Regions from separate parts of the Kosakonia sp. SMBL-WEM22 genome, predicted to be linked through region 2. Evidence: predicted binding sites of a transcription regulator. Region 2 holds the regulator's gene; each other region holds the start of a gene.
What was found. Region 2 encodes Fur, which represses iron uptake genes when iron is present. Its sites were predicted from a motif close to ATAATAATGAGAACNACTATCAA; they were not measured.
Positions count from the first base shown of each region.

Region 1: fepB (Fe2+-enterobactin ABC transporter substrate-binding protein) is a predicted target of Fur. The motif match lies at 1,243-1,265, and genes of this name have one in related genera.
Region 3: sufA (Fe-S cluster assembly scaffold SufA) is a predicted target of Fur. The motif match lies at 1,323-1,345, and genes of this name have one in related genera.

Region 1 covers NZ_CP051488.1:1,392,459-1,395,739, reverse strand. Annotated here, with positions in the region: gene entE ((2,3-dihydroxybenzoyl)adenylate synthase EntE) at 1-31, opposite strand, end outside; gene entC (isochorismate synthase EntC) at 41-1,216, opposite strand; gene fepB (Fe2+-enterobactin ABC transporter substrate-binding protein) at 1,435-2,361, shown strand; gene entS (enterobactin transporter EntS) at 2,771-3,281, opposite strand, start outside.
Region 2 covers NZ_CP051488.1:1,503,007-1,506,287, forward strand. Annotated here, with positions in the region: gene HF650_RS07180 (beta-N-acetylhexosaminidase) at 1-1,330, shown strand, start outside; gene fur (ferric iron uptake transcriptional regulator) at 1,430-1,876, opposite strand; gene fldA (flavodoxin FldA) at 2,166-2,696, opposite strand; gene ybfE (LexA regulated protein) at 2,860-3,141, opposite strand; gene ybfF (esterase) at 3,279-3,281, opposite strand, start outside.
Region 3 covers NZ_CP051488.1:2,185,948-2,189,228, forward strand. Annotated here, with positions in the region: gene HF650_RS10385 (alpha/beta hydrolase) at 204-995, opposite strand; gene sufA (Fe-S cluster assembly scaffold SufA) at 1,386-1,742, shown strand; gene sufB (Fe-S cluster assembly protein SufB) at 1,751-3,235, shown strand; gene sufC (Fe-S cluster assembly ATPase SufC) at 3,253-3,281, shown strand, end outside.

The sequences.
Region 1 (3,281 bases), 110 kb from region 2:
CTTCTGGCCAGCGGCTAAAAGGAATGGTCACTGTGGCTCCTTAATGCAGACCGAAGGCGTTTAACATGGTGGTCAGTTTGACGCCGGTTTCACGCCACTCTGCGAGTGGCGATGAGGCAGGGACAATCCCGGCTCCGGCAAACAGGCGAACGTTGTTGTCGCGGATACGCGCGCAGCGGATGGTAACCACCCACTCGCCGTTTCCTTCCGCATCGCACCAGCCGACAATGCCGCCAAAAAGTTCGCGATTAAACGGCTCAAGCTCGGCGATGATTTTCTTCGCAATCTGGTGCGGGAAGCCGCTCAGCGCGGGTGTCGGATGGAGCAGGCAGGCGAGCGTCAGGGCGTTTTCGCCCTCTTTTGCCGTACCCTCAATCGGCGTTGCCAGGTGCCACAACGTCGGTGTATTCACCAGCTGCGGCGACGATGGCAGCGTCAACATACGGCTGCGCGGCTGCAGCACTTTTTTCATCGCCTGCGTCACCAGTTCGTGCTCATGGCGATCTTTTTCGGAGGCCAGCAGTTTATTGCCTGCTTCGCGATCGAGCATGTCATCGGGCTGACGGCGGGCCGAACCGGCCAGCGGCAGAGAGCTAAAACGATCGCCCTCTTTACGCAGCAGCAGCTCCGGGCTTGCGCCAAGCAGCGCGCCGCCATCCGGCAGCGGAACGTGGAAGTTGAAGCTGGCGGGGTTCTGCGCAATTAAGCGCTCGAGCAGCACGCCGCTATCGACCGGGCGGTCTGTTGCGATCTCAATCAGGCGCGAGAGCACCACTTTTTCCACTTCTGGCGTCGCGGTGCGTGCAGATGCGTTCGCCACCATCTCCATAAACAGATCCTGCTCCGGCACCGCTTTTTGCGCCTTCACATTCGGCATCGCGCCACTGTTGAAGTAGCGCGCAGCGCGCTGTTTTTCCGGGCGGGAGAAGCTCTGCCAGCGTTGAGGGATAAAGAGCGCCGAAGGCAGCGTGGTATCAAACGGGATAGCGCCTACCATGATTGGCCGCGCGATGCCCTGCGCTTTGGCATCGGCAAAGGCCTGCGCCATTTTTTGCTGGAAGGCGCTCTCTGGCGCATCGCCCCCCGCTGCTGGCTCTGAGAAACGCGCAACACACCCCAACGTGGTGAAACTGCGGTACGGCGACATAAAGAAAAATTGATCGGCGGCCAGTGTCGTTGCAGACAGCTGGATCTCTTCAGCCAATGACGTATCCATATCATCCTCCGGCAATGATAAATGTATTAAGAATGATTATCATTTTTGTTTGGTGCAGTAAGATAAAAAGTTATTGCCGGTGATGTCAACAGCAGAATCTCCTCTCGCACTGCCACAACTTGCATCCGTGACGCTCAACGATGAAAATGAGAAGCATTAACTTCAACAGAAACAGGACTCACGTTGTGAATTTTCTTAGCTGGTGTCGTAAACACGCTCTGTTAGTGGGCGTTTTCGTTTTAGGACTTAACTCAGCCTGCGCCGCCGACTGGCCGCGCCAGATAACCGACAGTCGCGGCGTGCATCAACTTGCCAGCGCGCCGCAGCGCATTGTTTCCACAAGCGTTACCCTCACCGGCTCGCTGCTGGCGATTGATGCCCCCGTGGTCGCCAGCGGCGCCACCACGCCAAATAACCGTTTCGCCGACGATCAAGGCTTTCTGCGCCAGTGGGGCGACATTGCTAAACAGCGCAACGTCGCGCGTCTTTACATCGGCGAAGCGAATGCCGAAGCCGTTGCCGCGCAGATGCCGGATCTGATTTTGATCAGCGCCACCGGCGGCGACTCCGCGCTGGCGCTCTACGATCAACTCTCGACTATCGCGCCGACGCTTATTATCAATTACGACGATAAGAGCTGGCAGGCGCTGCTTACCCAGCTTGGCGAGATCACCGGCCACGAGAAGCAGGCCGCCGCGCGCATCACTGAGTTCAGCCAGCAGCTGGCGGCGGCAAAAGCACGCATGAAACTGCCGCCGCAGCCGGTCAGCGCGCTGGTTTACACACCCGCCGCGCACAGCGCGAACCTCTGGACCCGCGACTCCGCGCAGGGCCAGTTAATGCAGCAGCTCGGTTTTGCCCTCGCGCCGCTGCCGGCGGGCCTGCAGGCAAGCCAGAGCCAGGGTAAGCGCCATGATATCGTGCAGCTCGGCGGCGAAAACCTGGCCGCCGGGCTGAATGGCGAAGCACTGTTCCTCTTTGCAGGCGACCAAAAAGAGGCCGACGCCCTGAGCGCTAACCCGCTGCTGGCGCATCTTCCCGCAGTACGCAATAAGCAGGTTTATGCGCTGGGTGCAGAGACCTTCCGGCTCGATTACTACAGCGCAACCCGCGTGTTGCAGCGCTTGTCTGCGCTGTTTGGCTGAGGGTTGTTGGCGCAGCCTTTATTGCCGGATGGCGCTGGCGCTTATCCGGCCTACGAAATCCTCACCCTTTGCCGGGTGGCGCTGACGCTTATCCGGCCTACGAAATCCTCACCCTTTGCCGGATGGCGCTGACGCTTATCCGGCCTACAAAATCCTCACCCTTGCCGGATGGCGCTGGCGCTTATCCGGCCTACAAAATCCTCAGCATTGCCGGATGGCGCTGCGCTTATCCGGCCTACAAAGTCTTCAGCATTGCCGGGTGGCGCTGCGCTTATCCGGCCGACGCCCGCCCACTTTGCCGGATTACGTGCGTGACTTATCCGGCCTGTGAAGGCAGCCCGTTGAATCAAAGGGTGATCAGATCGCCGTAACGCTGGAGCTGCGGTGACGTTATCACCACCGCAGCATTTTATGCGCCGGGCTGAACCTGTCGGAAACGGCGCAGCTCGCCGAGTATGAGAACCAGCACTAATCCCACTATCGCTAATGCCAGCCCGCTCAAGCTCGCCGAGGCGGCGGGCGTCAGCATCGATCCCATCGCACCCAGCAGCGCCGCGCCGATGGCGTCGCCTGTGACGTTTTGTGCCGTCCATAAGCCGTTAATGCGCCCGAGCATCGCTTCCGGGGTCTGGGTTTGCAGCAGGGTGTATTGCAGTAGCGAACTCACCGCCGTCAGCCAGCCGCAGAGCGCGAGAAAGAGCACGCCGAGCGGCCAGACGGGCATCAGGCTAAAAAGCGCAATGGCGATAAACGCGCCGACGCTGGTCAGCAACATGATGATGCCGGGCCGTTCGCTGTGCGCCAGCCTGCCGCTGGTCAATGCGCCGATGGCCGCCCCGAGCGGCAGTGCGGCGTACAGCACGCCAATCTCTGCCGCCGACATCTGCCAGCTCATCGCCAGCGCCGGGTAGAGCACACGC
Region 2 (3,281 bases):
GATCGACATGCCGGCGCATGCGCGCGCAGCGGTCATCTCAATGGAGGCGCGTTACCATCGCCTGATAAAAGAGGGCAAAGAGGAGCGTGAGGCGAGCCGCTACCGCCTGCTGGATCCGACTGATACCTCTGTTACCGCTGGCGTACAGTTCTATGACCGCACCGGCTACCTCAATCCGTGCCTGGACTCCTCGCGCAACTTTGTCGATAAGGTGATGGGCGAAATTCAGCAGATGCACCGGGAAGCAGGTCTGCCGTTGCACACATGGCACTTTGGTGGCGATGAGGCGAAAAATATCTATCTTGGCGCAGGCTATACGGATGTAAAAGATCCGCAGCCGGGTAAAGGCATTATCGATCAGAGCAAGCAGGATAAGCCGTGGGCCAAGTCCGGGGCCTGCCAGGCGATGATCAAAGCCGGGAAAGTGAGCGATGTTGAACACCTCTCCAGCTACTTTGGCGCAGAGGTGAGCAAGCTGGTTAAGGCGCACGGCATTGATGTGATGCAGGCCTGGCAGGATGGGCTGAAAGATGCCAAAGACGCCTCGGGGTTTGCCACCAAAAACGTCAATGTTAACTTCTGGGATGCGCTTTACTGGGGCGGTTTCGACTCCGTTAACGACTGGGCGAATAAGGGTTTCCGCGTGGTAGTTTCCAATCCGGACTATCTCTATCTCGACTTCCCGAGCGAAGTTCACCCGGCGGAAAGCGGCTACTACTGGGGAACGCGTTTTAGCGACGAGCGCAAGATCTTCAGCTTTGCGCCGGACAACATGCCGCAGAATGCAGAAACGTCGGTCGATCGTGATGGCAACACTTTCAGCGCCAAATCAGACAAGCCGTGGCCGGGTGCCTACGGGCTTTCCGCCGAGCTGTGGAGCGAAGTGGTGCGCACGGATGAGCAGATGGAGTATATGATCTATCCCCGTCTGGTTGCCGTTGCGGAGCGGGCATGGCATCGCGCAAGCTGGGAGCAGGATTATCAGGCCAGCCGCGAATATAAAGGCGGCGAGACGCAGTGGGTCGATCAGAAGGCGCTTATGGCTGACTGGCAGCGTTTTGCCAATCTGCTGGGACATCGCGAGCTGGCGAAGCTGGATAAAGCTGGCATCCAGTATCGTCTGCCGGTACCAGGGGCGCGAATTGTTGACGGTGTGCTGGAGGTGAACACCCGCTTCCCGGGGCTGGTGGTAGAGTACTCCCTCGATCGCGGCAAAACATGGCAGCGCTACGAAACAGCTTCCCGTCCACAGCTTAAAGGAGAAATTCAGGTGCGTACCGCAAGCCCGGATGGCAAGCGCGTCAGCCGTGTCGATATGCTGAAAGGCTGATTGCTTTTCTGCCCGAGCGGTGCAGCCATTTGATGCGCCGCTCATCCTGCAGGCATAAAAAAAGCCAACCTGGCGGTTGGCTTTTAACGTTAGAAGAGCTTATTTAGCGTCGTGCGCATGTTCATCTTCACGGCAGTCGCCTTCAGCGCAGTGACCGTAAAGATAGAGGCTGTGGTTCGTCAGGCGAATACCGTGTTGAGCGGCAATTTCGCGCTGGCGTAATTCGATGGAATCATCACTGAATTCGATAACTTTACCGCAGTCGAGGCAGATAAGGTGATCGTGGTGATGCTGCTGCGTCAGTTCGAAAACAGACTTGCCGCCTTCGAAATTGTGACGGGTGACGATCCCGGCGTCATCAAACTGGTTCAGCACACGGTATACCGTTGCCAGACCAATCTCTTCACCCATGTCGATCAGACGCTTATAAAGATCTTCCGCACTGACATGATGGTTATCCGGCTCCTGAAGCACTTCCAGAATCTTTAAACGTGGAAGCGTGACTTTCAGGCCGGCCTTCTTTAATGCGGTATTGTTGTCAGTCATGCGGAATCTGTCCTGTTGCTATACGATTCACTTCCTTCGCGGAAGTTATAAGGAATGCACCCGGGCGAATGCGTATCATTATAGAACTGCCATGTATAAATGAAAACTGCAAGCCCTCAAGTAAAGTAAGCTTTTAAAACGTGGTATCGCCGACAACTCCCGTCCAGGCGTACCGCGTTAAGCAGGGCTTATTGTACAGGGATGAGTAGGAAAGTTAAAAAAATGTAGCAATTATTTCGATTGCTTTTACCTATTGATACGGCGCAACCGGCAGATTGCGCCATAAAAATCAGGCATTCAGGATTTCATCCAGATGCAGCTCTTCAGAAACCTGCTTCACCCAGTTTTGCACGCGCTCGGCGGTCAGTTCCGGCTGGCGGTCTTCATCAATTGCCAGACCAACAAAATGATCGTCATCGGCCAGACCTTTTGAGGCTTCGAAATGGTAGCCGGCAGTTGGCCAGTGACCCACGATTGTTGCGCCGCGCGGTTCAATAATGTCGCGAATGGTGCCCAGCGCATCACAGAAGTACTCAGCGTAATCCTCCTGGTCGCCGCAGCCGAACAGCGCCACTAACTTACCATTAAAATCAATCTCTTCCAGCGTCGGGAAAAAGTCATCCCAGTCGCACTGCGCTTCACCGTAATACCAGGTCGGAATGCCGAGCAACAGGATGTCATACCCTTCGATATCTTCCTTACTGCTCTTGGCAATGTCATGAACATCGGCGACGTCTTTACCAAGCTGGCTCTGGATCATTTTGGCGATGTTTTCGGTGTTACCGGTGTCGCTGCCGAAGAAAATGCCTGTAATTGCCATGAGTAAAATAACCTCTTGAATCTTAATGAGTATAGGGGGAGCGCTAAGCCCACAGATAAGGGCAATCATAGCAGAACAGAGAAGAACGCGGAAACTGCTATTGCCGCGGACTGCACTGTATGCCACATGAAAAGGGGTATTTAATCAGGATTCAGAAGATTCGCTATCCGCGCAGAGCTTTAAGCTGCGTCAGCAGCATCTCTTCAATAAGTTCGCTGCGGCTGATCTCGCGCACATCGGCCAGTTCGTTCAGCGCTTCCACCGCATCCGCATTCAGTTTCAGTTCGACGCGCTTAAGCCCACGAACCTTATCGCGTTTGAGCTGGTTGCGTTTATTAATGCGCAACTGTTCATCGCGCGAGAGCGGGTTGGTCTTCGGCCGTCCCGGGCGACGCTCATTCGCGAAGAGATCTAGTGTCGTACGGTCCGTTTGTTCTTTAGCCATGATATGAATACTACGGGAAAACACGCAATCGGGCCGCTGCCCGGGCTGAATAGCGCGCCATCATACAACACCTGCACCAGCACGCCAACGACCGGGCGCGTTGAAACGACCGGTCGCCGCCTTTTTAAACAGTTAGGCTA
Region 3 (3,281 bases), 680 kb from region 2:
TAAAAGATGAAAAATTTATTTGTATACTCTCTGAAAAAATCACCACGAAATCCCTTTGCGATGATGGCAGCTGGCTTTTTTATTATCTTTTAAAAGCATTTATTGTTTAAACCTGAGCTAACCGCCGCTAATAAAACAGCAGCAGAGGAAAAATAGAGCGGGCGCATCTGAAGAAAAAACGCGCCCGGGAGAAAAAACGGCGATTAAGTATGACGAGTTAAAAAATCGATAATCAGCCGGGTGACAAATTCAGGGTTTTCTCTGTTGCTAATGTGGGCGGCATGGGGAATAAGGCTAAATTCACAACCTAATTTCTCCGCCATTAATTGGCCCTCCAGCGGCGGACGCGGTAAATCCAGTTCTCCGGTAGCGATCTGCACCGGGCAGGTCATTTTCTCCAGTATTGTCATGCGATCGGGGCGACCAAAGATAAGTTTGCCAAGCGGAACGATGCTGCCGCGCAGCTGTTCTGCATTCAGGGCACCAAGCCGGGCGGTAAGAGCCTGCACGTCAGCCGGGTCAGCATGACAGGAGTAGAACTGCGAAACGACATACTCCAGCAGGGGCGCGGGAAGGGTGCCTGCGGCGTCGATAGCGTTAAGCATCGCGAAATACTTTTCACGTGCTTCATCCGTCTCATTGCCGACAAAAGTGTCGATAAGCATCAGCGCTTTAACCCGCTGCGGTGCCATTGCGGCGAGTTCAGCGCCCCACATCCCACCTACCGATAATCCGACAACTGCAAACTCCTCAATGCCGAGTGCGTCCATAATCTGTAAATGATCGGCGGCGAGATCGGCCATGGTGCTTCTTCCTGCGGGCAGGGCGGGCGATTCGCCGTGACCCCAAAGGTCAGGCACGATGAGGCGAAACTGCTTAGCGAGTGCGGTCATCTGCGGTGACCACATGGTTTTATCAAACAAATAGCTGTGGCCAAGAAGGAGGGGATAGCCGCTACCGCTATCAATGTATGAGAGGCTCGATGGTGTCTGCATCACTCTTTTCCTTATATGAGCGCCCATAGCAATGGGCACAGTAAAAGTGTGCTCATCATATAAAAGATCGATCCCGTCTGGAGCCTGCAAAATCCTATTCTTCGCCCGGGAGCGATCTTTAAGCCCCTCCTATAATAAAAATAGGCATTTCCTATACATTTTTTGCGCTTTTGCCGATTTAAGGCGTTACGCTTGCTAAAACCATTATTTATCAATTTATTAATCAGTTCTTCACCGCCTTCTACACCTTTTCAACAGGGTCTATGCTTAATAGAGACGCTTTAAAAAGGGCCGCAAGGAGAATAACCCTGCGGTCAGGAGGTTGAAGTGAGAATTATTATCACTAACATAGCGTTATGCTCTTCAGCTCAGATGAAGTGAGGTAACACGATGGAATCATTTAACCCCGACGATTTTGCATGGCGCGGTCTCACCATGACCCCAGCTGCCGCAGATCATATCCGTGCACTCACGGAAAAAGAGGCAGGCCTTCTCGGCGTACGGCTTGGCATTAAGCAGACCGGCTGCGCAGGCTTTGGTTATGTGCTCGACACTGTAAGCGAGCCGAACGACGACGACCTGCTGTACGAATCTGATGGCGCTCGCCTCTATGTCCCTTTACAGGCCATGCCCTTTATCGATGGCACCGAAGTGGACTACGTGCGTGAAGGCTTGAACCAGATCTTCAAATTTAATAACCCGAAAGCGCAGCACGAGTGCGGCTGCGGCGAAAGCTTTGGGGTATAGGCGGTACTATGTCTCGTAATACTGAAGCAACTGACGATGTCAAAATCTGGACCGGCAATATCAATTATAAAGAGGGCTTTTTCACCCGGTTAAGCACGGATGAGCTGGCGAAAGGCATCAACGAAGAGGTCGTGCGCGCCATTTCAGCGAAGCGTAACGAGCCTGAGTGGATGCTGGAGTTTCGCCTGAATGCGTTTCACGCCTGGCTGGAGATGGAGGAGCCGCACTGGTTAAAAGCCCATTACGACAAGCTTAATTACCAGGATTACAGCTACTACTCTGCGCCCTCCTGCGGCAACTGCGATGACGCCTGCGCCTCGCAGCCCGGCGCGGTGCAGCAAACCAACGCCAATGCGTGGCTAACCGAAGAGGTCGAAGAGGCTTTTAACCAGCTCGGCGTGCCGGTGCGTGAAGGCAAAGAGGTGGCGGTTGACGCCATTTTTGACTCGGTCTCCGTGGCCACCACCTATCGCGAAAAGCTCTCTGAGCAGGGGATTATCTTCTGCTCCTTTGGCGAGGCGATCCACGATCATCCGGAGCTGGTGCAGAAGTACCTCGGTACCGTGGTGCCTTCGAATGATAACTTCTTTGCCGCGCTGAATGCGGCCGTCGCCTCTGATGGCACGTTTATCTACATTCCGAAAGGGGTGCGCTGCCCGATGGAGCTGTCGACCTATTTCCGCATCAACGCGGAGAAGACCGGCCAGTTCGAACGCACCATTCTGGTGGCGGATGAGAGCAGCTACGTCAGCTATATCGAAGGCTGCTCTGCGCCAGTACGCGACAGCTACCAGCTGCATGCGGCGGTGGTGGAAGTGATCATCCATAAAGATGCGGAGGTGAAGTACTCCACGGTGCAGAACTGGTTCCCGGGCGATAACAACACCGGCGGGATCTTAAACTTCGTCACCAAGCGTGCGTTGTGCGAAGGCGAGAACAGCAAAATGTCGTGGACCCAGTCGGAGACCGGTTCGGCGATCACCTGGAAGTACCCGAGCTGTATCCTGCGCGGTGACAACTCGATTGGCGAGTTTTTCTCGGTGGCGCTCACCAGCGGGCATCAGCAGGCGGATACCGGCACCAAGATGATCCACATCGGTAAGAACACCAAATCGACGATTATCTCGAAAGGGATTTCGGCCGGACACAGCCAGAACAGCTACCGCGGGCTGGTGAAAATCATGCCGACGGCGACCAATGCGCGAAACTTCACCCAGTGTGACTCAATGCTGATTGGCCCCGATTGTGGCGCGCACACCTTCCCGTATGTCGAGTGCCGTAACAACAGCGCGCAGCTGGAGCATGAAGCGACTACCTCGCGCATAGGCGAAGACCAGCTCTTTTACTGTCTGCAGCGCGGCATCAGCGAAGATGACGCCATCTCCATGATTGTTAACGGCTTCTGTAAAGATGTCTTCTCCGAGCTGCCGCTGGAATTTGCGGTCGAAGCGCAAAAACTGCTGGCAATTAGCCTTGAACACAGCGTCGGTTAAGAATTAAAGGATAATAAATGTTAAGTATCAAAGATTTGCAGGTTGG